Regions from separate parts of the Enterobacter sp. Taxon_2 genome, predicted to be linked through region 1. Evidence: predicted binding sites of a transcription regulator. Region 1 holds the regulator's gene; each other region holds the start of a gene.
The links. The regulator LexA, encoded in region 1, represses DNA repair genes until DNA is damaged. The targets are predictions, from matches to a motif close to TNCTGTATGTACATACAGNA.

Region 1 (10,072 bases):
AGCCGGATTCACGCAGGTCGGAGTTGACCGGGCGCTTGTCAGCACGTTGTTCCAGGGAGCGGTTCAGCTGCGACAGCGCCACCACCGGCACGTGCAGCTCTTTGGCTAACGCCTTGAGAGAGCGGGAAATCTCGGCAATTTCCAGCGTACGGTTGTCTGAAAGCGACGGGACGCGCATCAGCTGAAGGTAGTCGATCATGATAAGGCCGATACCGCCGTGTTCACGGGCGATACGGCGCGCGCGGGAGCGAACTTCCGTCGGCGTCAGGCCGGAGGAGTCATCGATATAGATGTTACGCTTTTCCAGCAGAATGCCCATGGTGCCGGAGATGCGCGCCCAGTCCTCATCGTCGAGCTGACCGGTACGGATGCGGGTCTGATCCACGCGCGACAGCGATGCCAGGGAACGCATCATGATCTGCTCGGAGGGCATCTCAAGACTGAAGATCAGTACCGGTTTATCCTGCAACATCGCCGCGTTTTCGACGAGGTTCATCGCAAAAGTGGTTTTACCCATCGACGGACGCGCGGCGACGATAATCAAATCCGACGGCTGCAGGCCGGCGGTTTTCTTGTTCAAATCGTCATAGCCGGTGTTCACGCCGGTGACGCCATCGTGCGGCTGCTGGAACAGCTGTTCGATACGGGCCACGGTGGCGTCGAGGACATCGGCGATGTTTTTTGGCCCTTCGTCTTTATTGGCGCGGCTTTCGGCGATTTTAAAGACGCGGGACTCAGCAAGGTCGAGCAGGTCTTCGCTGGTGCGACCCTGCGGATCAAAACCGGCCTCGGCGATCTCGTTCGCCACCGATATCATCTCGCGGACGACGGCACGTTCGCGCACGATATCGGCATAAGCGCTGATGTTCGCCGCACTAGGCGTGTTTTTTGACAGTTCCGCCAGATAGGCAAATCCGCCGCAGCTGTCGAGCTGCCCAAGACGCTCCAGCGATTCCGCGAGCGTAATCAGGTCGATCGGGCTGCCCGACTCCTGCAGACGCGCCATTTCGGTAAAGATGTGGCGGTGCGGACGGGTGTAGAAATCTTCCGCCACGACGCGCTCGGCGACGTCGTCCCAGCGTTCGTTATCCAGCATTAAACCGCCCAACACCGACTGTTCCGCTTCAATCGAGTGCGGCGGGACTTTTAACCCTGCGACCTGGAAATCACGCTCGCGAGGTTCAGTCTGTTTGTTGAAGGGTTTGTTTCCTGCCATAGTGAATGGAGTTACCGAGATAAAGAGTGGGTCGAAAGATTACCATATTTTTCTTACGGAGGGAGCATGGCAACGCGCATTGAATTCCAGAAACACGGTGGGCCAGACGTACTGAAAGCGGTGGAGTTCACCCCAGCCGCGCCTGGCGAAAACGAAGTGCAGGTTGAAAACAAAGCCATCGGCATAAACTACATCGACACCTATATTCGCGGCGGGCTCTACCCGCCTCCGTCGATGCCGAGCGGCCTGGGCACCGAGGCAGCCGGTGTCGTCGTCAAAGTGGGCAGCGCGGTCAAACATATTAAAGAAGGCGACCGCGTGGTGTACGCGCAGTCTGCGCTGGGCGCTTACAGCTCCGTCCACAACGTTCCGGCGGATAAAGCCGCCCTGCTGCCTAACGCCATCTCCTTTGAGCAGGCAGCAGCCTCGTTCCTGAAAGGTTTAACCGTTTACTACCTGCTGCGCAAAACCTATGAAATTAAACCCGACGAGCAGTTCCTGTTTCATGCCGCAGCGGGTGGCGTCGGGCTCATCGCCTGTCAGTGGGCAAAAGCACTGGGCGCGAAGCTGATCGGCACCGTCGGAAATGCACAAAAAGCGCAGCGCGCGCTGCAGGCGGGCGCCTGGCAGGTGATTAACTACCGTGAAGAGAGTATTGTTGAGCGGCTGAAGGAGATCACCAGCGGCAAAAAAGTGCGCGTGGTGTATGACTCGGTAGGGAAAGACACCTGGGAAGCCTCGCTGGACTGCCTGCAGCGCCGTGGTCTGATGGTAAGCTTCGGGAATGCGTCAGGCGCGGTGACCGGCGTTAACCTGGGCATCCTGAACCAGAAAGGTTCTCTGTATGTGACTCGCCCTTCCCTGCAAGGATACATCACCAACCGGGAAGAACTTGAGGAAGCCAGCAACGAGCTGTTCTCGCTGATCGCCAGCGGCGTCATTAAGGTGGATGTGGCAGAGGCGCAGAAATACCCGCTAACCGATGCGCAGCGCGCGCATGAGGTGCTGGAGAGCCGGGCGACGCAGGGGTCGAGTTTGTTGATTCCCTGAGCCCCAAAAAGAAATTGGGCTTCCCGTGGGAAGCCCTTTCTTTTTTTAGTTCGGCTGTATGTAGGGTACAGCTCGATGAATTCGTTATCGGCAGTCATAGTGACAGATTCGATAAGTAAATCCTATTCTGTTCTAAGCCATACCGCCGGAAAAGTTACAAGTATGTGACGAACCCCTCAATACCTTAGTAACGGAAGCGGTTATTGCGCTGATAACTGGGCACTTTTGGCGCTTTAATCGCCCGAATCACCCACACGACCGCAATGGCCAGCAGTAGCCACGGCAGCAGTTTGATCGTCAGGGCAAACAGTCCGCCAATAAACATGACCACCGTCGCTACCACGATAGCCGCCAGAATGCCGAGCAGCGAAACGCCTGTCGCTAACAGCATGACAAAAAAGCCAATCACAAAAAGTAGTTCCAGCATGGTGCTCTCCCACGAGTTCCCGAGTAATGCAGTAAACATTACAAGAATCATGCCAGCATTAACCTGTTGTTATTAAAGCAAAACGCCCCGCGAGAATTCGCAGGGCGTGGTGAATTTGACGAACTTTTAGCGAAAGTTATCGCTTGTCTGCCACCAGGCGCAGCGCATGTTCCAGCACCTCAATATCGGCGCCGGCTTTATGTGCGTTTTCGCTCAGGTAGCGACGCCACTGACGCGCGCCCGGAATGCCCTGGAACAGCCCAAGCATATGGCGGGTGATATGGCCGAGATACGTACCGTTGCTCAGCTCGCGCTCAATGTAAGGATACATCGCACGCACGACGGCAACCGGATCGGTGTCTGCGCCTTCGATGCCAAAGATTTCGCGATCGACCATCGCCAGAATGCCTGGATTCTGATATGCCTCGCGCCCAACCATCACCCCATCCATATGCTCAAGGTGCGCTTTGGCCTCTTCCAGCGACTTGATGCCGCCGTTAATGGACATGGTCAGGTGCGGGAAGTCACGCTTCAGCTGATACACGCGCGGATAGTCCAGCGGCGGGATCTCACGGTTCTCTTTTGGGCTGAGGCCGGAGAGCCAGGCTTTTCGCGCGTGGATGATGAACGTCTCGCACTCGCCCTTTCCGGAGACCGTATTGATGAAGTCGCACAGGAATTCATAGCTGTCCTGGTCGTCAATGCCGATACGGGTTTTGACCGTCACCGGAATGGAAACGACGTCACGCATCGCCTTAATACAGTCCGCCACCAGCTGGGCATTCCCCATCAGGCAGGCACCAAACATGCCGTTTTGCACGCGGTCGGACGGACAGCCAACGTTCAGGTTGATCTCGTCGTAGCCGCGCGCTTCCGCCAGCTTCGCGCACTGCGCCAGCGCGGCCGGATCGCTGCCGCCCAGCTGCAGGGCAACCGGATGCTCTTCTTCGCTATAGGCCAGATAATCGCCCTTCCCGTGGATGATTGCGCCCGTAGTCACCATTTCGGTGTACAGCAGCGTATGGCGGGAGAGCTGGCGCAGGAAATAGCGGCAGTGTCTGTCCGTCCAGTCGAGCATCGGCGCAATGGAGAAACGGTGTGCAGGGAAAGCGGTCTGTGATTCTGACGACATGGCGAAGTTTTAAGCATCTGGTGGAAAAGGGGCGCTACTATAGCACAAAGAAAAGCCGGAGGCGCAGCGCCTCCGGTGGACTTTAGAACGTCATGCTCAGCTGAGCCCCTGCGCCCCAGGTTTCGTCTTCACCGTACAGGCCCATCAGGTCAACATGAACGGTGCTAAACGGCGCGAAACCGACACCGCCGGTAAAGACATTGCTGTCGTTACCCTTCACGTCCGCGCGATAACCCGCACGCACCGCCAGCCAGCTGAGCGGCGTCACCTCGGCACCCACGCCAACATACTGCGACGTATCTTCGCTCTTAAAGCCTTTGGTTTCCGTCAAATCGCCATCGGCGGTCAGCGTCACCAGATCGTTGTGCCAGGCGGCTCCGGCGGTCACCAGCGGACGGATCTGGTAGGTATCTTTATAGCTCACCACTTCCCCCGTCCGGCCATTGCGGATACGGATATCTTTGGTGTCGATATCGCGCGACATCAGGTTTTGGCCGCTCACGCCGACCGTCCAGTTCTCGCCTAAATCAGCCGCAATACCGGCATCGACGTTAAAGCCCGTGTCATCTGTGCGGTAGCGGCTGTCGTTCCACTTGTTACTGTCGTAATCGTAGATTGAGGTGGTGTAGTTATAGACCCAAGTTTTTTGCAGTTTTGGCGTCACGCCCACGGAAACCGGGACGCCGCCGAGGTCAAACTGACGGGCAACGGCAACACCATAGTCGGACACAATCGCCGCCCGGCCAGACGCCGTTGAGTTGAGATTTTTAGTGATCTGATCCGTGCCGTTCAGCGCAGCGTCCAGGGCAACACCGGCAGCCACCACTTTGCTTCGTTGAATACCGCGCAGATAATCAATATCTTGCTGATCGATAGACGAGCTAACCCGGCCATGGGCATAGCCTTTCGCCATAAAGGCCACGGAAAGCACATCGTTAGGGATACTCACCGCAAGCCCTGCTCCTGCCGTCGCGCGTGCGGTTTTGCCTTTGAGATAGTCCAGCTCATCGGCGAGATCTTTGGCCGCGCCCTGGAATTGATTAATGGAACCTAACGGATTAGTGATAATCTCCCTTGGCGTGAGGTCATCAACCACATCCTTGTAGTGATTAATTTTGTCGTTGATGGTATCAATCTCATCCTGAAGATTGTCTTCATCCGTCACCTGCACCCCAACGGCTGGCAAGATGACCGTCACATCATCGTCTGGTTTTGCCTTTGCCAGCAGCGCCGGGTTAATTAACGCCCCACTGCCATAGCTCCCGGAGGCAACGCCCGTCCCGCCCATGGCGTCACTCCGTGATTCTGTCCAGGTATTGGCTGCTCCCGCCTGATTAGCCATAAACAAGGAGACAGCAATGCTAACCACCGAAAATTTAAAAATTTTTTTCACAGTATGCCCGTTATAGTCTGTTATGAAATAACCCCTGTCTGTTATCACCCAAACAGGAACGAACTATTGCTGTGAATAAGTAGTAAAAGACCCGCTATTTCTATCCCTAAGTAAAACTCCCTTACGGCCTGTTATATTTTGTGACGGCCCTCAATATTTATAGAAGAGGAAATTATTTTTTCCCAGGTTTTCCATCATGCGGCCCAAAAAACTGTGGGGGATGGTCTACCCAGCGATCTTCCCGCGTGGCGGCATACACCGGGTTGAGGGGATAGTAGATGCGATTGTGCTTCTTGTTGGCCTCGCCTACGACCAGCAACCGCACCTCTTCCTCCGTGTTGTTGATAAAGGTGTGGCAGATACCGGTTCCGGCAGGAAATCCCACGCTGTCGCCAGGTTCAAGTTTCCATAAATAGCCATTTATCCACGCTTCTGGATAACCTTCGAGCACATAAATGAACTCTTCTTCATCGCTTTCCGCATGCGGATAGGACGTTCTGCGCCCTGGCGGCAAACGCTCATGATGGATACCAATGCGTCTGAGTCCAAGCTTACGAGCCAACGGGGCGCCGATAGAAAAAAGCTCATCGCTATCTGGATAGGTCGAATCATCCGCACCTTCTACGTCGCGCCAGTGCCGAATACAGTCAGGTTTTTTCATTGTTTATTTCCCGGTTTGTAATGGGTCAGGTATAGCACAGACTGGCGGATCTCGGTGTTTTTACCAGAACATGATAAAGTGGGAGTTTTCCGTCCTATAACATCCGGGGTGCTACATGGATAAGTCCACAAAAGAGCTGTTAGCGCAGGCCGAAAAGCTGTGCGCGCAACGCAATGTGCGCCTGACTCCGCAGCGCCTTGAAGTATTACGTCTGATGAGCCTGCAGCAGGGTGCCATCAGCGCCTACGATCTGCTCGATCTGCTGCGCGAAAGCGAGCCGCAGGCAAAGCCGCCAACGGTATATCGCGCCCTGGATTTCCTGCTTGAACAAGGGTTCGTGCACAAGGTGGAATCCACCAACAGCTATGTGCTGTGCCATCTGTTCGATCAGCCTACCCACACATCGGCGATGTTTATCTGTGACCGCTGCGGCGTAGTGAAAGAAGAGGCTGCAGAAGGCGTGGAAGACATTATGCATACGCTGGCAGCGAAAATGGGGTTTGCCCTGCGTCATAACGTGATTGAGGCGCACGGGCTCTGTTCCGCGTGCGTGGAGGTGGAAGCCTGTCGTCATCAGGACGCGTGCCAGCACGACCACTCAATTCTTGTGAAGAAAAAGCCGCGTTAACGGCAAAAGAAAAGGCGGCTTAGAGCCGCCCTGTGGGTTATTCAGCGTTACCAGCGGTAGTCGTTACGGGTTTCCCAGTCTTTGACTTCGTTTTCCGCCTGATCTTTCGCGTAGCCGTAACGTTCCTGAATTTTACCGACAAGCTGATCGCGTTTACCTTCAATGACGGTCATATCGTCATCCGTCAGCTTACCCCACTTTTCTTTCGCTTTACCTTTGAACTGCTTCCAGTTGCCGCCGATTTCGTCTTTATTCATCATCGTGTCCTCTTAGTTAAGCGTCGGGTCGTAACGTCCGTTACGTTCTTTTCTGCTGGACGTGATAATTATTGTAGTTAAGGATTCGGCAGTTAGTTTCATATTCGGAATCTTTAACCGTCACGATATATCGTGACGTGAAGGGAACCAGGTATTGTTTTGCCAGTGGCGGTGCCAGATAAACGCCAGCGACAACCCTCGCAGCGAGAGGAAAACGGCCAGGGCCAGCCACAAACCGTGATTACCCAGCCAGGGGAGCGTCAGCAGCGTCAGACCAAACCCGGCCGCTGCAACCGCCATACTGTTACGCATTTCCGCTCCGCGCGTCGCACCAATAAACATGCCGTCCAGCAGATAACACCAGACGCCGACCACCGGTAAGACGACTTGCCAGATGAGATAGTGACTCGCCAGCTCGCGCAGCGCAGGAAGAGACGTCAGCAATGCAACGATCTGCTCACCAAAGCAGGCGTAAACCAGGCCAAACACCAGCGCCACCAGTCCCGACTGACGGCAGGCTGCCCGCCAGACATCCCGTAGTTGCCCGCTTTCGCGCGCACCGTACGCCTGCCCGGAATGCGCTTCTACCGCATAGGCAAAACCGTCCAGCGCGTAGGCGGTAAAGGTCAGTAGCGTCATCAATACCGCGTTGACCGCAACGATTTCTGGCCCCAGTCGAGCCCCGAAAACCGTCAGCGCCCCGAAGCAGAGCTGAAGCAGCAGCGAGCGCAGCATGATGTCTCGGTTAAGCGCCAGCAGCTTACGGATATTGCCGCGCCATGCGTTTTTGAGCAGCGCCAGGGAGATGCCGCGCATCGCCAGCACGCGCCAGACCATCCACAGGCCAATGATAAAGGTCCCGTATTCGGCAATCGCCGTCGCAAGCGCCGCGCCCTGCACGTTCATATGCAGACCCATGACCAGCCAGACATCCAAAACGATATTGAGCAGGTTACCCACCACCAGCAAAATCACGGGTGCACGGGCGTACTGAACGCCCAGTAGCCACCCCAGCAGAACCAGGTTAGCCAGTGACGCGGGCGCGCTGAGCCAGCGGATTTCAAGGAAACGTCGCGCCTGCGCCAGTACCGCCTCGCTGCCGCCAACAACATGAAGCGCAAGGTCGATCAGGGGCGCACGTAATAAAACGATTAACGCCCCCGCGCCAAGCGCGAGGATCAGCGGCTGGACCAGCGCGCGCGCCAGACGCAGCGGATCTTTTGCACCATAAGCCTGTGCCGTGAGCCCGGTGGTGCTCATACGCAAAAAGAGCAGCAGCATAAACAGGAAGCTGGTTGCCGTCGCGCCAATCGCCACGCCGCCAAGATAGACAGGCGAATCAAGATGGCCAATAACGGCAGTATCGACCAGACCCAGCAAGGGAACGGTAATATTGGAGAAGATCATCGGCAGAGCAAGACGCCACAATGCCTTATCGGATGCCGTCAGCAGTGACATGAAAAATACCGGGTGTGGAGAATGAAGCAGGCTACAGCGGCACCATAGCCTGTCAGGAAGAGGTTACAGCCATTCGCCGTTGCGAATGACCCCAACCGCCAGTCCTTCGATAGAGAAGTTGTGTTCGCGCAGATCGACCACAATCGGGGAGAACTCGTTGTTTTCAGGCAGTAGCTGAACGGTGTTCCCCTGTTTTTTCAGACGCTTGACGGTCACTTCGTCGTCAATGCGCGCGACCACCACCTGGCCGTTACGCACATCCTGCGTTTTGTGCACCGCAAGCAGATCGCCGTCAAGAATGCCGATGTCTTTCATCGACATGCCGCTGACGCGCAGCAGGAAATCAGCGCTCGGTTTGAACATGGCTGGATCGACCTGATAGTGGCCTTCAATATGCTGCTGTGCCAGTAAAGGCTCACCGGCGGCAACACGTCCCACCAGCGGAATGCCCGTCTCTTCTTCCACCAGCAGGCGGATACCACGCGACGCGCCCGAGACAATCTCAATCACGCCCTTACGCGCCAGCGCTTTCAGGTGTTCTTCGGCAGCATTCGGAGAACGGAAGCCCAGACGCTGCGCGATTTCCGCACGCGTGGGTGGCATACCCGTCTGGCCGATATGATCCCGGATGAGATCAAACACCTCTTGCTGCCTGGTCGTTAACGCTTTCATTCCGCCCCCTGGGTGTATATACAGTTATGCTGTGAGTATATACAGTCAAAGGCGATTTTGGAACCAAAAACTGCACAAAAAACCAGGGACTTAATTATTCCTCGAGGCTCATCGGAAATGTGACCAAAGCAGCGTGACCCAGGTGATAGCGGCAGTGATAATCGCCAGCAACACGGCAGCAGAGCCCATGTCTTTTGCGCGGCCAGAAAGTTCATGGAAATCTGAACCAATGCGATCAACCACGGCCTCAATAGCGCTATTAAGAATTTCCACTATCATCACCAGAAGTACGGAACCGATAAGAAGTACGCGGGTAATAGCATCAACATCAAGATAACAGGCGACGATCACCGCGATGATAGCGGCGACGCCCTCCTGGCGAAAGGCGGCTTCGTTGATCCACGCGGCACGGAAACCTTTCCATGAATAGCCGGCGGCTTTGATGATACGCGTTAACCCAGTGGTATTATTGGCCATTAAAAGAACCTTTTATGAAAAAAAGCGTCAGTAACAGGAACTGTAGCGCGTTTCGCTACAGCCTGAAGTATGACGGGTAACAACAGAAATTTTGCGCGCTTTCTGTTATCCTTGCGCCGCAATTGCATTATTAACCAGAGGCTTTACATCGTTTATGTCCGGCTGGCCACGAATTTACTACAAATTACTTAATTTACCATTAAGCATCCTGGTAAAAAGCAAGTCTATCCCAGCAGAACCCGCGCTGGAATTGGGGCTCGATACGTCACGTCCTATTATGTACGTTTTGCCTTATAACTCGAAGGCAGACTTACTGACGCTTCGCGCCCAGTGTCTGGCGCATGACTTACCTGACCCGCTTGAACCGCTTGAAGTTGACGGTACGCTGCTGCCGCGCTATGTGTTCATTCACGGTGGACCGCGCGTGTTTACCTACTACACGCCAAAAGAAGAGTCCATCAAGCTGTTCCATGACTATCTCGACCTGCACCGCAGCAACCCCGATCTGGATGTGCAGATGGTGCCGGTATCGGTGATGTTTGGTCGTCGTCCGGGACGTGAAAAAGGTGAAGAGAACCCGCCGCTGCGCATGCTTAACGGCATCCAGAAGTTCTTTGCGGTCTCCTGGCTGGGGCGCGACAGCTTTGTGCGTTTCTCCCCTTCCGTTTCGCTGCGTCGCATGGCGGACGAGCACGGCACCG
Region 2 (10,072 bases), 1.2 Mb from region 1:
GGAATCGGACGTCCCATGCGCACCGCCTGGGCGATTTTCTCGTTATAACCGGCCAGGTTACGCACGCCCAGCGCAGACATCAGCTTGTAGCGGCGTTCCATCTCATTGACGCTCCAGCGCAGGGCGTTGGCAGCATCTTTCATGTCGGTCACAACTTCGGTCAGCAGATGCGGGATGCCTTCATAGACCGACAGTTCGAGCATTTTCGGGTCGATCATGATGAAACGCACATCTTCCGGCTGCGCTTTATACAGCATGCTGAGGATCATGGCGTTCACACCGACAGACTTACCGGAACCGGTAGTACCCGCGACCAGCAGGTGAGGCATTTTCGCGAGATCTGCCACCACCGGATCACCCGCAATATCTTTACCCAGCACCACGGTCAGCGGGGATGGGTTATCGCGGAATTTGGTGTTATCCAGCACTTCACGCAGGTAGACGGTTTGACGCTTCTTGTTCGGCAGCTCCAGGCCAACGTAAGGCTTGCCCGGAATCACTTCCACCACACGTACCGCCACGGTCGACAGAGAACGCGCCAGGTCGCGGGACAGGTTGGAAATGCGCGCGGCTTTAACGCCAGGCGCCAGATTCAGTTCAAAACGGGTGATAACAGGACCCGGCGAGTAGTTCACCACGTCCGCCTTGATGCGGAAGTCAGCCAGACGGGCTTCGACCAGACGCGCCATTTGTTCGAGCGCGAAGGTATCGACCGGTTCCACTTCTGACGGCGGCGGCGTTAACAGATCCAGAGACGGCAGCGGCGTGCTTGGACGCTGCAGCGGACGGCTGTCACCGTTACGCATCAGCAGCGGGTGAATCAGGCTCTCCTGCGGCTGAGGCACAGGCTGCTGGAACTGCGGCGGCTGTGGTGCCTGCTGCGGTTGCGCATACGGCTGCTGAACAGGTTGTTGAGGCTGCGAGTATGTCTGTGATGCTGGCTGCTGGCGCACAGGCTCTGCTTCCGGCATCACGCTCGGGGTAAATAAAGGCTCGCTCGGGCCATCATCCACCAGATCCTTCATCGGCGAGAATTCAAAATCAGACAGCGAGAACGGGTTTGCACCCGCTGGTTGCTCACCGGAATAGCGCTGCTGCTGGGTGGCGGCAAACTGGCGCGCCAGTTCTGCTTCTGCCGCGTCCTCTTCATCTTCCAGCATCGGTTCATCGTGCTGGTATTCTTCACCGTAGCGCTGATTCTGCTGCGCAGCGAACTGGCGGGCCAGCTCGTCCTGCTGCATTTCATCGGCGTCATCTTCGTAGTCAGACTCGCGCGCTTTCTCTTCAGCCATACGCTGGGAAGGCAGCTTGATACCGTAGGAGGCAAGCTCTCGGCGGGTTGGAACGCGAACGCGGTTAGGGCGAGGCAGTTGCGGACCAATTCCCTCCTTCACCTGAGGGCGTGGCGCGCCCCCTGTTGCCAGACTAAAGACAGGTGCAGCCGCGGCAGCGGCCGCAGTAGCCTGCTTCACACTTTCCGCTACCGGTGCGACTGCAGGCGTCGGGTCGATCGGTGGAACGGAAACAGAAGGCGCTTTCGTCACCGGCTCCTGCACCGGTTCAGGCACCGGCTGGTACCAGGCAGCCAGCTGCTCGCGTTCACGCGCACGACGCTCTTCGACTTCTTCGAAATAGTACAGCGGTGGGCGGGCGGGCTTCACCTCTTCCACGATTTCAGGTTCAGGCTGCGGCTCAACATAAGGCTGCACAGGTTCAACCGGTTCAGGCACATACTCCTGATAAGGTTGGGCCACCGGCTGTTCATCGTACGGGTAATTTTGCGGTTCATACGCAGGCTGCGGCGGCTGATAAGGCTGCTGCCACTGCTCCTGCTGAACAGGGACGTAGCTTTCAGGTTCAGGCGCGATAACGGGCTCCGGCGTGTGAACACCGGGCGCAGTCTGCCAGTCAACCTGCGGCTGCTGAATAACGGATTCCGGCGGCGAAACCGGCGCGGATGACATCACAGCGTCGACCGGCGCGGCATACGCCTGCGCAGCGGTCGTCGCGGCGGCTGCTGCCGCAACCGGCTCGGTAACCGAGTGGCCATTTAACAGCGGATCGTATTCGTCGAAGTCACCCGGCATGGCCCGGCTGCCGGAGAAGAGCACATCGTCAGGATCGACGGCGACACCCGCCGCGCGATACGCCACCTGCTCGTCTTCATCCATGCGTTTACCGGAGAAGAGCGCCGCATCGGTTTTACGGCCAAGCGGGTTGGCAAATTTCTCAGCAACACGCTGACGACGCGCCAGCGCGCCGCGCAGAATACGCGCACGACGAGACTCGCGACGCTGCACAGGCGCGTCATCTTCCTCTTCCTCTTCGTACTCGTCTTCATCAACCCACGTATCGTCACGACGGGTACGGTTGCTGGCGAAGGTCAGAATAGTGAGGATAAAACTGCCGATTTTCTCGGCAATGCTCACCCAGGACCAGCCGGTAAACAATGTCAGCCCGGCCGCCCAGATGCAGAGCAATGCGAGCGTGCCGCCGCTGCTGTGCAGCATCGGCTGTAGCGCAGAGCTCAACAAACTGCCGATCACCCCGCCCGAGGCGAAGTACCAGATATCATCCGCATTAATCGCTGCCAGCCCGCACGAGGTGAGGATCAGCGCCAGCGCGCCAATCAGGCGCAGCGACACGGCGAAATAGTCGATGTAATCATCGTTCTGACGATGACGCCACGCAAACCAGCATCCGCCAATGATAATGACGGGAAGGGTATAGGCCATCACACCGAAAATGAAAAACAGCGTGTCCGCAAGCCAGGCACCGGGGACACCGCCTAAATTATGGATAGGCTCATGCCATGCAGTTTGTGACCAGCTGGGATCCGAGGGGTTGAAACTGAGTAAGGCTGCCATCAGCCAGATGGCAAAAAGGGCAATAACAATCAGCAAAGCCTCGAGGAGACGACGTCCGCTGCTTAGCTTCGATAGTGTGACTTCTTTGTCTTCAGTGTATTCCTGGCTCAAGAAAGGCTCTCCAGGTATCAGGCATATCCTGCCTGTTTGCTAAAACGGACAACAGTGCCGGGACTCCCCGGCACTGTTGCTGTATGGATTAACAGGAGTGTAATCAAACTACGCTGATTTTGCACCTGTTCCGTGTTAGCGCGTCTTAATAACCAGACGATTGCTCTGTTTGACCTCTTCCATCACCACATAGGTACGGGTGTCGTTCACGCCTGGCAGACGCAGCAGGGTTTCACCCAGCAGCTTACGGTAGGCGGACATATCAGGCACACGGGTTTTCAACAGGTAGTCGAAATCACCGGATACCAGGTGACACTCTTGAATTTCTTCAAGTTTCTGTACAGCGGCGTTAAATTGCTCAAACACATCCGGCGCACCACGATTCAGAGTAATCTCAACAAATACCAGAAGTGAGGCATCCAGATAATGCGGGTTCAGCAGAGCAGTATAGCCCTGAATGAAACCCTGTCTTTCCAGTCGGCGCACACGCTCAAGGCACGGCGTCGGGGAAAGTCCCACACGTTTTGAAAGCTCGACGTTGGAAATACGCCCATCCTTTTGCAATTCATTAAGAATGTTACGATCGATACGGTCGAGATCTTTGCCAGGGCGCTTCTTGCTATCTACCATTATTATTGTCTCTCTGTATTCCTTCCCTACTCCTGCCTGGACCCTGTGCACATCACTGTTCAGAGCCTGTACCCGTTAGTCATCACATCGCCTGATTATGTATTAGACGCGATGCGGATTCGGGTTCTGTTGGTAAGAAGACCGTTGCCCGAAGGCAGTCACCGACATCACGTATGGCGTCTGTCCACGCCATGCGTAGATTTCACTGACCCGGTAAAAATGGCATTTACGTGCATGCCTATGCGGCATACGGTTAACACGGTTTTTTCTTCTTCCTTGAATGTTTTCGCAAAAGCGCAGGGGATTGTCAAAGCAAAACATCGTTTTTTAGTACAACATGCCGGATATTCATTGCGGCAGGGTATTAATCCTCATTTTATTGCCTTACAAACGACCGGTTTTCAGGAGAAAGCGTGATGTTATCGCGCGCTATTCATCGTCCGTGGCTATTACACAGATTGATATCAAAATTGCTGCGCTCTTTTTTTACGACAACAAATTCCCTACAATCCAGCCAAATGTCTGCCAACAACAATGGGGATCTCATGGGCACGGCCAAACACAGTAAGCTGCTAATCCTTGGTTCTGGACCTGCGGGATATACCGCGGCGGTCTATGCTGCACGCGCTAACCTGCACCCGGTACTCATCACCGGCATGGAAAAAGGCGGTCAGCTGACCACCACCACCGAAGTGGAAAACTGGCCAGGGGACCCGAACGACCTGACCGGGCCGCTGCTGATGGAGCGTATGCACGAGCATGCTGCTAAATTCGAAACCGAAATTTTGTTCGATCACATCAATAAGGTCGATCTGCAGAACCGTCCGTTCCGCCTGACGGGCGACAGCGGCGAATACACCTGTGACGCGCTGATCATCGCCACCGGCGCCTCTGCCCGTTACCTCGGTCTGCCATCCGAAGAAGCGTTCAAAGGCCGCGGCGTTTCTGCCTGCGCAACCTGCGACGGTTTCTTCTACCGCAATCAGAAAGTCGCGGTCATCGGCGGCGGCAACACCGCCGTGGAAGAAGCGCTCTACCTGGCGAACATTGCCTCTGAGGTGCATCTGATCCACCGTCGCGACACCTTCCGCGCGGAGAAGATCCTGATCAAACGCCTGATGGATAAAGTGGCAAGCGGCAACATCGTGCTGCACACCAACCGTACCCTGGAAGAGGTGACGGGCGACCAGATGGGCGTTGCCGGTCTGCGTATCCGTGATACCCAGAACACCGATAACGTCGAAACGCTGGAAGTGGCGGGTCTGTTTGTGGCCATCGGTCACAGCCCGAACACCGCGATCTTCGACGGTCAGCTGGAGCTGGAAAACGGCTACATCAAAGTGCAGTCCGGCATTCACGGTAACGCGACCCAGACCAGCATCCCGGGCGTGTTCGCGGCCGGCGACGTGATGGACCATATTTACCGTCAGGCGATCACCTCTGCGGGCACCGGCTGTATGGCCGCGCTGGACGCTGAACGCTACCTCGATGGGCTGGCTGAACAAGGTAAATAATCTTTACAAGTCAGTAACAAACGTAAATAAAGGCGGCGATAAGTCGCCTTTATTGTCTCCCCGTTGTAACATTGCGCTGCCCAATTTCTAATAACGTCACCTGCAAAGTACGCAATGGAAAAAACCCGTCAACAAGAGTTAACACGCTGGCTGAAACAGCAAAGCGTTATTTCCCGCCGCTGGCTTACGATCTCCCGTCTCCTGGGGTTCGTTAGCGGCCTGTTGATTGTTGCCCAGGCATGGCTGCTGGCCCGCATTCTTAATCACATGATCATGGAGAACATTCCACGCGAAGCGCTCCTGCTGCCCTTTATTGTCCTGATCCTGATTTTTATCCTGCGCGCCTGGGTGGTGTGGCTGCGTGAGCGCGTCGGTTTTCACGCCGGACAGCACATCCGCTACGAGATCCGCCGTCAGGTGCTCGACAGGCTTCAGGAAGCCGGGCCCGCGTGGATCCTGGGTAAACCAGCCGGTAGCTGGGCGACGCTGATCCTTGAGCAGATTGACGATATGCACGACTACTATGCGCGCTATCTGCCGCAGATGGCCCTTGCCGTCTTCGTTCCGCTGCTGATCGTGATCGCCATCTTCCCGGTGAACTGGATGGCTGCACTGATTCTGATGGGCACCGCCCCGCTGATCCCACTGTTTATGGCGCTGGTCGGGATGGGGGCTGCGGATGCCAACCGCCGTAACTTCCTGGCACTGGGTCGCCTGAGCGGCCATTTCCTCGATCGTCTGCGCGGCATGGAGACGTTACGCATTTTTGGCCGCGGTGAAGCGGAAACCGAAAACATTCGCCAGGCGTCACAGGACTTCCGTCAGCGCACCATGGAAGTGTTACGCCTCGCCTTCTTGTCTTCCGGCGTACTGGAATTCTTTACCTCTCTGTCGATTGCCCTCGTGGCGGTCTACTTCGGGTTCTCCTACCTCGGCGCGCTGGATTTCGGCCATTACGGCACGGCGGTGACCCTTTCTGCCGGGTTCCTGGCGCTGATCCTGGCCCCGGAGTTTTTCCAGCCGCTTCGCGATCTGGGGACCTTCTATCACGCCAAAGCCCAGGCGGTTGGCGCAGCCGATAGCCTGAAAACGTTCCTGGAAACGCCGCTGGCACACCCGGAGCGCGGTGACGTGACGCTGAATGCTAAAGAGCCCGTGACCATCGAAGCGCAGGACTTTTCCATTCTGTCACCCGAAGGCAAAGTGCTTGCGGGTCCGCTGAACTTTACCTTACCTGCCGGACAACGCGTGGTGCTCGTCGGCACCAGCGGTTCCGGGAAAAGTTCTCTGCTGAATGCGCTATCCGGATTTATGGCCTATACGGGTTCACTGCGGATCAACAGAACCGAACTGCGTAACCTCGATCCTGACGCCTGGCGTAAACAGCTCAGCTGGGTGGGCCAAAACCCGCAGCTTCCCGCCGCTACGCTGCGTGAAAACGTCCTGCTGGCGCGCCCGGATGCGCGTGAAGATGAACTGCAATCGGTACTCGACCGCGCCTGGGTCAGCGAGTTTCTGCCGCTGCTCCCGCAAGGGGTAGATACCGTGGTCGGTGACCAGTCCGCCGGGCTGTCGGTCGGACAGGCGCAGCGTGTGGCCGTTGCCCGCGCGTTGTTGAATCCTTGCCAGCTGATGCTGCTGGATGAGCCCGCCGCCAGCCTGGATGCCCACAGCGAGCAGCGCGTAATGGAAGCCCTGAACGCCGCCTCCCGGCAGCAAACTACCCTGATGGTCACCCATCAGCTGGAAGGCATTGCCGACTGGGACCAGATCTGGGTCATGGAGAACGGCCGTATTGTTGAGCAAGGCGATTACGCCTCTCTCGTTGCCGCGCAGGGACCGTTTGCCGCCCTGCTGGCGAACCGTCAGGAGGACATCTGATGCGTGCTCTGCTGCCTTATCTTGCGCTCTATAAACGCCACAAATGGATGCTGACGCTGGGGATTGTGCTGGCCATTGTCACGCTGCTCGCCAGCATCGGCCTGCTCACGCTTTCCGGCTGGTTCCTGTCGGCCTCGGCCGTCGCGGGGTTCGCCGGATTATACAGCTTCAACTACATGCTTCCGGCTGCCGGGGTTCGCGGTACCGCCATCACCCGTACTGCCGGACGCTATTTCGAACGGCTGGTCAGCCACGACGCCACTTTCCGCGTGCTGCAGCACCTGCGTATCTATACCTTTAGCAAACTGCTGCCCCTCTCCCCTGCCGGGCTGGCGCGTTTTCGTCAGGGCGAGTTGCTTAACCGCGTGGTGGCGGATGTCGACACGCTGGATCACCTTTACCTGCGCGTGATTTCCCCGATCGTGGGCGCGTTTGTGGTGATTGTGGTGGTCACGCTGGGGCTGTCTGTTCTGGATGTTCCCGTGGCGCTGACGCTGGGCGGGATCATGCTGCTGACGCTCATCATTTTGCCGCCGCTGTTTTACCGCGCCGGGAAATCCACCGGGGAAAACCTGACGCGTCTGCGCGGGGACTACCGTCAGCAGCTAACCTCCTGGCTTCAGGGGCAGGCTGAGCTGACCATTTTTGGTGCCAGCAAGCGCTACCGCGCGCGGATGGAAAGTACGGAGCTGAACTGGCATGAGGCCCAGCGCCGCCAGTCGGAGCTGACGGCCTTCTCTCAGGCGCTGATGATGCTGATCGGCGGCGTGGCGGTGATAGCCATGCTGTGGCTGGCCTCCGGCGATGTCGGGGGAAATTCACAGCCGGGTCCTCTTATTGCCCTTTTCGTCTTCTGCGCGCTGGCGGCGTTTGAAGCGCTGGCCCCGGTGACGGGCGCCTTCCAGCATCTGGGTCAGGTCATCGCCTCTGCCCTGCGCATCACCCAGATTGCGGAGCAGGAGCCTGAAGTTACGTTCAGTGCCGGGCAAACCGCTGTTCCAGAGCAGGTTGCGCTAACGCTGGAAGATGTCACCTTCGCCTACGACAAACAGGCGCAGAACGCGCTGGACGGTATCAACCTTTCTGTTAAGGCAGGACAGCGGATTGCGATCCTCGGCCGTACCGGCTGCGGTAAATCGACGCTGCTGCAGTTGCTGACCCGCGCCTGGGATCCGCAGCGCGGTCAGATCCGTTTTAATAATACGTTGCTGACTGATTTTAGCGAGCAGGCCCTGCGCAAGACCGTGAGCGTCGTTCCACAGCGCGTGCATCTGTTTAGCGCCACGCTGCGCGATAACCTGCTGCTGGCCGCGCCAGAGGCCTCTGATGATGCGCTTTGCACCATGCTGGAGCAGGTCGGACTGCAAAAGCTGCTTGAGGACGAGGGATTGAACAGCTGGCTGGGCGAAGGTGGCCGTCAGCTCTCCGGCGGTGAGCTGCGCCGTCTGGCCATTGCGCGCGCGCTGCTGCACGATGCGCCGCTGATGCTGCTCGACGAGCCCACCGAAGGGCTGGACGCCACAACCGAAAGCCAAATCCTTGATTTACTGGCGAATGTTATGACCGGCAAAACCGTGCTGATGGTCACGCACCGCCTGCGCGGACTGGCGAGCTTTGATCGGATAATTGTGATGGACAACGGACACATTATTGAGCAAGGTAGTCACGCAGAGCTGTTGGCGAAACAGGGTCGCTACTACCAGTTTAAACAGCGTCTGTAGACTATATTTGTAGCGTCCTCACTCGCGTACTGGAGTTTTGCTGTCATGCGCCTGGTCCAGCTTTCTCGTCATAACATCGCGTTCCCTTCTCCGGAAGGGGCTCTGCGTGAGCCCAACGGGCTGCTGGCCCTCGGTGGTGACCTCAGTCCCGCTCGACTATTAATGGCGTACCAGCGCGGTATATTCCCCTGGTTTTCCCCTGGCGATCCGATTTTATGGTGGTCTCCCGATCCGCGTGCCGTGCTGTGGCCAGGGCAGTTTCACGTGAGCCGCAGCATGAAGCGTTTCCATGCGAAATCACCTTACCGCGTCACCCTCAACCACGCCTTTGGTCAGGTCATTGAAGGCTGTGCTGAAGACCGTTATGAAGGGACATGGATAACCCGCGATATCATTACCGCCTACCACCAGCTCCATGAGCTTGGCTACGCCCACTCCATCGAGGTATGGGAAGGCGGAGCACTCGTCGGCGGCATGTACGGCGTGGCGCAGGGGACACTGTTTTGCGGCGAGTCGATGTTCTCTCGTGCTGTTAACGCCTCGAAAACTGCACTGCTGGTCTTCTGCGAGGCGTTTGCCCAGCACGGCGGACGCCTGATCGATTGTCAGGTGCTCAACGAGCACACGGCCTCCCTGGGTGCTATTGAAATCCCGCGACGCCAGTACATCGAACAGCTTGATGCCAGCCGTCAGGAGAAACTCCCGCGCGACTTCTGGATACCGAGAACGCTCTTTATGCCCAATGCCTAAATGTTTTCCGCATATTTTTTGTGAGGGTGTTATAATTACGCCGCAGAGTAGCTTCTGCCTGTTGCCCCGCCGCCGTTTGGGACCCTCGCTTCAGATAACGTCCTGACGTTTATCCTGTCGTCTCCCCTTTACGAATGCGCTTCCTGTTCGGTTGTACCGTGACGCTTGGGCAATGCGCCGAAACTGTTTTGCTGCGTTTTAATCGCGCAATTCTTTACTTAATTGATGAATTTCGGCATTATCTTGCCGGTTCAAAACTTGGTAGTGATACCCCAGAGGATTAGATGGCCAAAGAAGACAATATTGAAATGCAGGGTACCGTACTTGATACGTTACCTAATACCATGTTTCGCGTAGAGCTGGAAAACGGTCACGTGGTAACTGCGCACATCTCCGGTAAAATGCGCAAAAACTACATCCGCATTTTGACGGGCGACAAAGTGACTGTTGAACTGACCCCGTACGACCTGAGCAAAGGCCGCATTGTCTTCCGTAGTCGCTAATTGTTTTCGCCTGTAATGGCAGATGAATATTTAAAAGGTCGGGATTATCCCGGCCTTTTTTATTTATGGCGTTAGTGTTGCTGCGTCGGAAGATG
Region 3 (10,072 bases), 1.3 Mb from region 1:
GGTTCTGGCCGTGATATCCCGGGTGTGCAGGCGTTCCTGGATACGTTCGTCCATCTCCTGGGCAGCCTTGCGGCCAAAAGCCAGAAGCAGAATTTGATCGGCTACCGCTTCCCCGGTCGTCAGCAGCCAGCCGGCACGCGCCACCAGCACCGATGTTTTACCACTACCGGCCCCCGCCAGCACCAGCAGCGACTGCTCGCCGTTGACCACCGCGCGCGCCTGGGCCGGATTGAGCGGTGACGATTCCACCGTACTGAAAAAGTCGGCATATTGGGTGAGCATGGCGTCCGTCCAGGCCTGATTATGGGCGAGACGGCTTTTATCCTTATCATTCAGCCAGGCCTGACACTGGCGCCAGGCGTCGCGACAGTTGTCAAACTCGTCGAGACGCGTCACGGAGAGCGGCAGCGCCGAGAGTGCCTGTCGGATCTTTTGCTGCAGCCCGGCGGTCTGCTGACGGGTCAGCCACGCGTGTTGCGCGTTGCTTTGCGCGATATCGTCCAGCACCTGCTGGAGCACCTGGGCGGCAATCACGCTCATATCCTGGCTCCACTGCTGCCAGAGCGCGTTCAGGTGATGGTGGAAACGCTGAGTTTCCGCCCACTCGGTGCCGTGAAGACGCACGACTTTATCGTCAGGGAGAACGAACTCCAGCTCGCCCCACACCAGCCCGCGTTTGCAGTGGATAGCCAGAAGCTGATTAAACGGAATAAGGTATTCGTGGCGTTCCCCGGAGACTTTCACCCCGGCATTAAGGAGAACCACCCGGTCGTATGGGTGTTGCGCCAGACGTTTGCCTAACGACGTTGCTTTCAGTTCCATGTTCCGCCAAATCCACGAAGAGATAATTTACCTGACAGTGTAACTGCCAGTTTTAAGGTGCTCCAGCCTAAAAAAACGTTACAATCATTGGGCGTTAATTTTATCGAAAGGAAGTGAGGGTTTATGCGTACCGTTCTGAATGTGTTGAATTTTGTGCTGGGCGGTTTTGCCACCACCCTTTCCTGGCTTTTTGCCACGCTGGTGAGTATCGTCCTGATTTTTACGCTCCCCCTGACCCGCTCCTGCTGGGAAATCACAAAACTCTCCTTAATCCCCTACGGGAATGAAGCCATCCACGTTGACGAGCTGAATCCGGAGAACAAAAACGCCCTGATGAATACGGGCGGAACCCTGCTGAACATTCTGTGGCTCATTTTCTTCGGCTGGTGGCTCTGCATCATGCATATTTTTGCCGGTATTGCACAGTGCATCACGATTATTGGTATTCCGGTGGGGATCGCGAACTTTAAGATCGCCGCTATCGCCCTTTGGCCCGTCGGTCGCAGGGTTGTTCCGGTAGAAGTGGCCCAGGCGGCGCGTGAAGCAAACGCTCGTCGTCGTTTTCAGTAAATAAGGACTGGCCGCATTTATGCTAAGCCCACTGCTTCGCCGTTATACCTGGAACAGCACCTGGCTTTATAACGTCAGGATATTCATCGCGCTTTGCGGCACGGTTGCTCTGCCCTGGTGGCTGAATGATGTCAAACTCACTATTCCGCTCACGCTGGGAGTGGTGGCCGGGGCGCTGGCGGACCTGGACGATCGTCTGGCCGGGCGTTTGCGTAATCTGGTTATTACGCTTATCTGCTTTTTTATTGCGTCAGCGTCCGTTGAGCTGCTTTTCCCCTGGCCATGGCTGTTTGCCCTGGGTCTTACCCTCTCAACCAGCGGGTTTATTTTGCTGGGTGGCCTTGGGCAGCGCTATGCCACCATCGCTTTTGGTGCATTGCTGATCGCCATCTACACTATGCTGGGCGTTTCCCTGTACGACCAGTGGTACCAGCAGCCGGTTCTGCTGTTGCTGGGTGCCATCTGGTATAACCTGCTGACGCTAACCGGTCATCTGATCTTCCCGGTTCGCCCTCTGCAGGATAACCTTGCCCGCAGCTTTGAGCAGTTAGCCCACTATCTGGAACTGAAATCCCGGCTGTTCGACCCGGATATCGAGGAAGAAAGCCAGGCTCCGCTCTACGATCTGGCGCTGGCAAACGGCCAGTTGGTTGCCACCCTTAACCAGACAAAAGCCTCTCTACTTACCCGTCTGCGTGGCGATCGCGGTCAGCGCGGAACGCGAAGGACCTTACACTACTATTTTGCCGCCCAGGATATTCATGAACGTGCCAGCTCCTCGCACGTTCAGTATGCCGCCCTGCGCGAGAAGTTCCGCTACAGCGACGTGATGTTCCGCTTCCAGCGCCTGCTCTCCATGCAGTCTCAGGCGTGTCAGCGGCTCTCGCGCTCCATTCTGCTGCGCACGCCCTATCAGCATGATCCCCGCTTTGAACGGGTATTCAGCCACCTTGATGCGGCGCTCGACCGCGTTCAGGCCAGCGGAACGTCACCGGAACACATCAAAGCGCTGGGCTTTCTGCTGAACAACCTGCGGGCGATTGATGCACAGCTGGCGACCATTGAGTCCGAACAGGCGATGGCACTGCCGGGCAGTGAGGTTGAAAACCAGCTTGCTGATGACAGCGTGCACGGCGTTAGCGATATGTGGCTACGCCTGAGCCGCAACTTTACGCCGGAGTCGGCTCTCTTTCGCCACGCGGTGAGAATGTCGCTGGTGCTGTGCGTGGGGTATGCCTTTATTCAGATAACCGGACTGCACCACGGCTACTGGATCCTGCTCACCAGCCTGTTCGTCTGCCAGCCAAACTATAACGCCACCCGACATCGTCTTGCGCTGCGTATTATCGGTACGCTGGTTGGCGTCGCGATCGGCCTTCCGGTGCTCTATTTCGTGCCTTCCGTCGAAGGTCAATTGATTCTGATCGTGATCACCGGCGTGCTGTTCTTCGCGTTTCGCAACGTGCAGTATGCCCACGCCACCATGTTCATCACGCTGCTGGTGCTGCTCTGCTTTAACCTGCTGGGTGAAGGGTTTGAAGTCGCCCTGCCCCGCGTGATCGATACCCTGATTGGCTGCGCGATTGCCTGGGCCGCGGTCAGCTTTATCTGGCCGGACTGGCGTTTCCGCAATTTGCCGCGCGTGGTCGACAGGGCGATGAATGCCAACTGTCGATACCTTGACGCTATCCTGGAGCAGTACCACCAGGGGCGCGATAACCGCCTGGCTTACCGGATAGCACGTCGTGATGCGCACAACAGTGATGCAGAACTGGCCTCCGTTGTCTCTAACATGTCAACGGAGCCTCGCGCCACGGCGGAAATTCGTGAGACCGCGTTCCGCCTGCTCTGCCTGAACCATACGTTCACCAGCTATATTTCGACGCTGGGTGCCCACCGTGAGAAGCTCACCAACCCGGGTATTCTCAACCTGCTCGATGACGCCGTCTGTTATGTCGATGACGCGCTTCATCACCGCCCAGCCGATGAGCCGCGCGTACAACAGGCGCTGAATGAACTGGCGCAACGCATTGCGCATCTTGACCCGGGAAACGACAGCAAAGCGCCGCTGGTTCTTCAGCAGATAGGCCTGCTTATCGCTCTGCTGCCTGAAATTTGCCGGCTGCAACAGCAAATCGCTACCTGGAGGAGTGATTCTCCTGTGGCTCAGGCAGCGCATTAAACCACTCCGTCAGCTCCCGGCGAATGCCTGCCGGGAGTGCCGCCTCATGCAGCCCCTCGATAGCCCCTTCGAGTGCGAAGAGGACTTTAATACTGAGCGCTTTATTTTTCGCCCGCATCTTCAGCCAGCTGGCTCTGGCGCCCAGCGCCCGCAGCGTTTCCTCATTAGTGATACCGGCTTCAAAAAGCAAGACTTCAAGCTGAAAGGTCAGGTTTGGTAGATCCTTGAGTCGGTTTCGTTGGTGGCGCTGATAGCGCTCTTTTCTTGCCGCACTGAGCGCAAACGAGGAGAGCTGAAGCAACCGCTCCCTGTCCTGCCATAATCCGTCATCCACACGATAATAGTTAAGCAGCACCGGGCGGCCTCGCTTCATCAACGTCAAAAATGAGGAGGCATTCTTTACACAGTATTTCGCACTCTCCTCACAAGCCCGAAGATAAAGCTCGCCATCAGACACCATGGCAAAAACCGCATCATCCACCGCCAGGGTGTAGCCGCCAAACAGCGCGCGATGATGAATCTCGCCCAACGGGGAGAGGTATTCCTGGGATTTATAAATCCGTTCATAAGATATCTTTTTCATGATATTTCCCTTCAAAATCATAAAGTAACAACGAAATTTCTTACTAGCGGATCCGTTAGCAGGAAAATAGGCAACTTATCGCCGTTGAGCAAGATGATTTTTCCAGGGGCATCAAGATTGAATGAATTTTGCGAGTCGCTTTCCGAAAATGAGGTTGATCTTTATGCATACAGGGGTTACTGTATATTCATACAGTAACTACAGGGCTGGAATGAATATGCACACTTCAGGCTATGCAAATCGCGCAATCTCTCTCTCTTCTGCCGCAGGCAATGTCGCGCAGAATTCCGTCGAGCGTGTTTCCACAGGGCTTATCAGTGAAGTGGTTTATCGTGAAGACCAGCCCCTGTTGACGCAACTTCTGTTGTTGCCGTTATTACAACAGCTTGGTCAGCAATCGCGCTGGCAGCTTTGGCTCACCCCTCAGCAAAAACTGAGCCGTGAGTGGGTTCAGTCCGCTGGCCTTCCGCTGACCAAGGTCATGCAGATTAATCAGCTCTCGCCGTGCGATACCGTTGAGTCGATGATCCGCGCGTTACGCACCGGAAATTACAGCGTGGTAATTGGATGGTTATCAGAAGAATTGACGGAAGAGGAACATTTCCGTCTGACTGAAGCCGCTGAAGAAGGGAGTGCGATCGGGTTCATTATGCGTCCGGTTCGTTCGGATTCTTACCGCAGAGGACAACTTTCTGGGCTAAAAATTCACTCAAATTTGTATCATTGAGTGAAATTAAGATTTTTCCTGGAATTTTTTTCGACCACAAGATGGCACTAAAGTTCCCGGTCTGAAAATTGCGGCAAGGCTTGTCTGGTGCGGTTCTCCTTCATTTTATTGCACAAAATTCGTTCTAAAAATGTTAAATAATCGGTATACGGAACTTTTTTTTTCATATGCCTGACAGACTTCACACTTGTAAGTTTTCAGCTACGTTGTAGACTTTACATCGCCAGGGGTGCTCGGCCTAAGCCGAAGATATCGGTAGATTTATATTTGACCACGCCCCCCGGTGAAGGATTTAACCGTGATTCTCTCTTGAGACTTTCATGGCGAATTTTGGATGATAACGAGGCGCAAAAAATGAAAAAGACAGCTATCGCGATTGCAGTGGCACTGGCTGGCTTCGCTACCGTAGCGCAGGCCGCTCCGAAAGATAATACCTGGTATGCAGGTGGTAAACTGGGCTGGTCTCAGTTCCACGACACCGGCTGGTACAACAGCAGCCTGAACAATGATGGCCCTACTCACGAGAGCCAGCTTGGTGCAGGTGCGTTCGGTGGCTATCAGGTTAACCCGTATGTTGGTTTTGAAATGGGTTACGACTGGTTAGGTCGTATGCCATACAAAGGCGACACCATCAACGGCGCTTTCAAAGCACAGGGCGTTCAGCTGACCGCTAAACTGGGCTACCCAATCACTGACGATCTGGACGTGTACACCCGTCTGGGCGGCATGGTATGGCGCGCAGACTCCAGCAACAACATCGCTGGTGACAACCATGATACCGGTGTTTCCCCAGTATTCGCTGGTGGCGTTGAGTGGGCTATGACCCGTGACATCGCTACCCGTCTGGAATACCAGTGGGTTAACAACATCGGCGACGGCAACACCGTTGGTGTTCGTCCAGACAACGGCATGCTGAGCGTAGGTGTTTCCTACCGTTTCGGCCAGCAGGAAGAAGCAGCACCAGTTGTTGCTCCAGCGCCGGCTCCAGCTCCAGAAGTACAGACCAAGCACTTCACTCTGAAGTCTGACGTTCTGTTCAACTTCAACAAAGCGACTCTGAAACCAGAAGGTCAGCAGGCACTGGATCAGCTGTACTCTCAGCTGAGCAACCTGGATCCTAAAGACGGTTCTGTAGTGGTTCTGGGCTTCACCGACCGTATCGGTTCTGACGCTTACAACCAGAAACTGTCTGAGAAACGTGCTCAGTCTGTTGTTGATTACCTGATCTCTAAAGGTATCCCAGCTAACAAGATCTCCCCACGTGGTATGGGCGAATCTAACCCAGTTACTGGCAACACCTGTGACAACGTGAAAGCTCGCGCTGCACTGATCGACTGCCTGGCTCCAGATCGTCGCGTAGAGATCGAAGTTAAAGGCATCAAAGACGTTGTAACTCAGCCAGCGGCATAAGTTATCGTCTTATAAAAAAACCCCGCAATGCGGGGTTTTTTATTGTCTGAAGAAAAGAAAAATCTATTTTTTACCCAACAGAGCCTGAAGGTCGTTCTTCAGCGTCGACATCTGGTTGGCGTACTTCTCTTTATGTTCGGCATCCTCAATCAGCTGCACGATGGTTTCGGACAGCGTTTTGCCCCGTCGTTGCGCCAGCCCGGCCAGGCGCTGCCAGACAACAAATTCCAGGTCGATTGATTTTTTGCGAGTGTGCTGATGCTCAGCATTAAAATGCCGTTTGCGTCGCGCGCGGATCGTTTGCTTCATCCGGTTTAACAACGCAGGATTGATGTGTTTCTCAATCCAGCCGTTAACCTGTACCGGTTCATTTTCGAGGGTCAGCAAAATATCCACGGCTTCTTGCGCAGCGCTGGCTTCGATGTAGCAGGTGATCAGCTCCCCTTCACGGTGCTTTTTGACCAGGTACTTCCATTTCCAGCCGCTTTCGAGATTTTCCAGTTGTTGATATTTCATTGCGATCTCAGTGTTACCACGTAACTCTGTTCAGAATATCAGTTTTTTAGCAATCTGCTGAAAAGAAATCATATCCTGTGAGTGAATGCAGCCAATCGCCCTGTCGAAATACCCAATCCTGCTTGGGTACAGCCCCCCGCTTACGGTATACTCCACGCTTTTACATCTGACTAAAAAACATCAACTTTGACCATTACGAAACTTGCATGGCGTGACCTTGTTCCGGATACCGAAAGTTATCAGGAACTGTTTGCACAGCCCGAACTCGCAAAAGAACACGAATTCATCCTTAGCGATACGCAGCCCCGTTTGCATTACGCGCTGGAGCAGGTCTTAAGCCCATGGGCAACTGCACCTTTCATGCTGCTCAAAGCCCCGGAAGAAGCGGAATACCTGACGTTGTTCGGGGATGCCGTGCGTCAGTTAAAGCCGGAAGCGAACGCCGTTTTTGGCGGCCAGTATCGTATCGCGGGACATGATGTCACTTTCGAACCGGCGGCACAGGCCGACGGCCATTTTGCCGCTAAGGGCGAGGTGATTACCGCTAACTGGGTTGAGGCTGAACAACTCTTTGGTTGTCTGCGCCAGTTTAACGGCGAGCTTTCGCTGCAGCCTGGGCTGGTACATCGCGCAAATGGCGGTGTTCTGATCATCTCACTGCGTACCCTGCTCTCGCAGCCGCTGCTGTGGATGCGTCTGAAAACCATCGTGCGCCAGCAGCGTTTCGACTGGGTCGGCTACGATGAGTCTCGTCCTCTGCCCGTCTCTGTTCCGTCTATGCCGCTGTCGCTGACCGTCGTGCTGACGGGCGACCGTGAATCGCTGGCGGACTTCCAGGAAATGGAGCCGGAACTGGCTGAGCAGGCCGTGTATAGTGAATACGAAGACAACATCCAGATTGCTGATGCCGACGATATGGCGCAGTGGTGCCAGTGGGTGATGGCCGTTGCTGAACGTTCTGCGCTGCCAACCCCTGCGGCTGACGCGTGGCCGGGCTTAATCCGCGAAGCGGTACGCTACACCGGTGACCAGGAAACGCTGCCGCTTTGCCCGCTCTGGATCGGCAAACAGCTGCGTGAAGTGGGTGTGATCAGCGGTGACGGGGCGTTCACCGGTGAACAGCTCACTCAGATGCTGGCTCAGCGTGAGTGGCGAGAAGGCTATCTTGCTGACCGTATGCAGGATGAAATTCTGCTCGAACAAATTCTGGTGGAAACCGAAGGCGAACGCGTCGGGCAGATTAACGCCCTGTCTGTGATTGAATTTCCTGGCCATCCGCGAGCATTCGGGGAGCCATCACGTATCAGCTGCGTTGTGCACATTGGCGATGGCGAGTTCACCGATATTGAACGGAAAGCCGAGCTGGGCGGAAACATTCATGCCAAAGGCATGATGATCATGCAGGCGTTTTTGATGTCAGAGCTGCAGCTTGAGCAGCAGATCCCCTTCTCCGCCTCGCTGACGTTTGAGCAGTCCTACAGCGAAGTGGATGGCGACAGTGCCTCTATGGCCGAGCTGTGCGCCTTAATCAGCGCCCTGGCGGAAGTGCCCATCAATCAGAACATCGCGATCACCGGTTCGGTGGACCAGTTCGGCCGCGCCCAGCCAGTGGGAGGCCTCAACGAGAAAATTGAAGGCTTCTTCTCTATCTGTCAGCAGCGCAGTTTAAACGGCAAGCAGGGTGTGATTATCCCGGCTCCCAACGCACGCCATTTAAGCCTCAGTCAGGAGATTCTGGATGCGGTGGAACAAGAGCAGTTCGCTATCTGGGCCATCGAAGGGATTGAGGATGCACTACCCTTACTGACAAACCTGGTATGGGACGGCGAAGGGCAAACCACCCTGATGCAAACTATCCAGGAGCGCATTGCTCAGGCGACACAGCAGGATGCTCGTCATCGTTATCCATGGCCGTTACGCTGGCTGGGCTGGTTTAGTTCGAACTGATCGGACTTGTTCAGCGTACACGTGTTAGCTATCCTGCGTCCTTCACTAAAATAAGGCTTACTGAGAACATGGTAGATAAACGCGAATCCTATACAAAAGAAGATCTTCTTGCCTCTGGTCGCGGCGAACTGTTTGGCGCAAAAGGCCCACAGTTACCGGCCCCGAACATGCTGATGATGGACCGTGTCGTGAAAATGACCGAAACCGGCGGCAACTTCGATAAGGGTTACGTAGAAGCAGAACTCGATATCAACCCGGACCTGTGGTTCTTCGGTTGCCACTTTATTGGCGATCCGGTAATGCCTGGCTGTCTGGGCCTGGATGCCATGTGGCAGCTGGTTGGCTTCTATCTGGGCTGGCTGGGCGGCGAAGGTAAAGGCCGCGCACTGGGCGTGGGCGAAGTCAAATTCACTGGCCAGGTTCTGCCTACAGCGAAGAAAGTGACCTATCGTATTCACTTCAAGCGCATCGTTAACCGCCGCCTGATTATGGGCCTGGCAGATGGCGAAGTGCTGGTCGACGGGCGTCTGATCTATAGCGCAAGCGACCTGAAAGTTGGCCTGTTCCAGGATACTTCTGCGTTCTGATTGTACTTTTCGCACTCCCGGAAAGGCGAAACCTCCGCAATGCGGAGGTTTCTTTTTTGAAAGAGACGTTATCAGGCTATGAGTGCCCTGTCGCCGATGGCTTCTCGCCAGCCTCCAAGCCATTGTGACCTTTGATTTATCGTCTGATAAGGACACATTTCTTTAGAACGTCCAGCGATGCCGGCCTGATAACCACGTTGATGAGCCCGTTCCAGGCGATCTCGTTTCTGTCTCTTCATGCCTCGTTTCCCTCATTCTTTTGTCTGGTGGAAAGAAAACAGTGTCTGCACTCAATGTACAGGCACAGATAACGAATACCCCGAATTAGCCCCATCGTCAATGTTCAAAATTCATACGGGTGTCATATTTGTGAGCTACCTGGAAGTTCATTTGTACAAAAATTGTGATGCAGCACAAGTAACAAACTGAAGTGAAAACGAAAAAAAAACCGCAATCAGCGAGATGCCAACTGCGGTTTTTGATGATGAATTTTACTTATGGCAGCCGGGAAATTTCCCTCGCGATGCTGGCCGACTCCTGTGCCCAACCCTGAGCCAGGACTTTCACCATTTCGTCATAGCCATCTTTCTGCTGCTTCAGCTCCAGATGGAAAGGACGCTTAATCAGCTGTCCCTGATGATTCAGCAACCACTCCCCGCTGATCACCACCGCACCATCATAACGGCCGTGGAAGCCCGTTACGGTAACGTTCAGCGTATCCTGGTCAT

Region 2: a site for LexA is predicted at 3,056-3,075, ahead of AC4IC4_RS07215 (DNA translocase FtsK 4TM domain-containing protein). Genes of this name have one in related genera too.
Region 3: a site for LexA is predicted at 4,335-4,354, ahead of sulA (SOS-induced cell division inhibitor SulA). Genes of this name have one in related genera too.

Annotation. Positions count from the first base shown of each region.
Region 1 is NZ_CM178024.1:308,674-318,745, reverse strand. Features, by position in the region: gene dnaB (replicative DNA helicase) at 1-1,216, opposite strand, end outside; gene AC4IC4_RS01435 (quinone oxidoreductase) at 1,283-2,266, shown strand; gene pspG (envelope stress response protein PspG) at 2,451-2,693, opposite strand; gene dusA (tRNA dihydrouridine(20/20a) synthase DusA) at 2,830-3,825, opposite strand; gene AC4IC4_RS01420 (conjugal transfer protein TraF) at 3,908-5,167, opposite strand; gene AC4IC4_RS01415 (cupin domain-containing protein) at 5,391-5,879, opposite strand; gene zur (zinc uptake transcriptional repressor Zur) at 5,995-6,507, shown strand; gene AC4IC4_RS01405 (CsbD family protein) at 6,555-6,764, opposite strand; gene dinF (MATE family efflux transporter DinF) at 6,885-8,222, opposite strand; gene lexA (transcriptional repressor LexA) at 8,286-8,894, opposite strand; gene AC4IC4_RS01390 (diacylglycerol kinase) at 9,003-9,371, opposite strand; gene plsB (glycerol-3-phosphate 1-O-acyltransferase PlsB) at 9,526-10,072, shown strand, end outside.
Region 2 is NZ_CM178024.1:1,536,631-1,546,702, reverse strand. Features, by position in the region: gene AC4IC4_RS07215 (DNA translocase FtsK 4TM domain-containing protein) at 1-2,978, opposite strand, end outside; gene lrp (leucine-responsive transcriptional regulator Lrp) at 3,114-3,608, opposite strand; gene trxB (thioredoxin-disulfide reductase) at 4,154-5,122, shown strand; gene cydD (heme ABC transporter permease/ATP-binding protein CydD) at 5,237-7,003, shown strand; gene cydC (heme ABC transporter ATP-binding protein/permease CydC) at 7,003-8,724, shown strand; gene aat (leucyl/phenylalanyl-tRNA--protein transferase) at 8,770-9,474, shown strand; gene infA (translation initiation factor IF-1) at 9,759-9,977, shown strand; gene AC4IC4_RS07180 (hypothetical protein) at 10,049-10,072, opposite strand, start outside.
Region 3 is NZ_CM178024.1:1,613,567-1,623,638, reverse strand. Features, by position in the region: gene helD (DNA helicase IV) at 1-822, opposite strand, end outside; gene AC4IC4_RS07515 (YccF domain-containing protein) at 946-1,392, shown strand; gene yccS (YccS family putative transporter) at 1,412-3,574, shown strand; gene AC4IC4_RS07505 (TfoX/Sxy family DNA transformation protein) at 3,531-4,157, opposite strand; gene sulA (SOS-induced cell division inhibitor SulA) at 4,375-4,884, shown strand; gene ompA (porin OmpA) at 5,239-6,294, shown strand; gene matP (macrodomain Ter protein MatP) at 6,358-6,810, opposite strand; gene AC4IC4_RS07485 (AAA family ATPase) at 6,997-8,757, shown strand; gene fabA (3-hydroxyacyl-[acyl-carrier-protein] dehydratase FabA) at 8,826-9,344, shown strand; gene rmf (ribosome modulation factor) at 9,416-9,583, opposite strand; gene pqiC (membrane integrity-associated transporter subunit PqiC) at 9,840-10,072, opposite strand, start outside.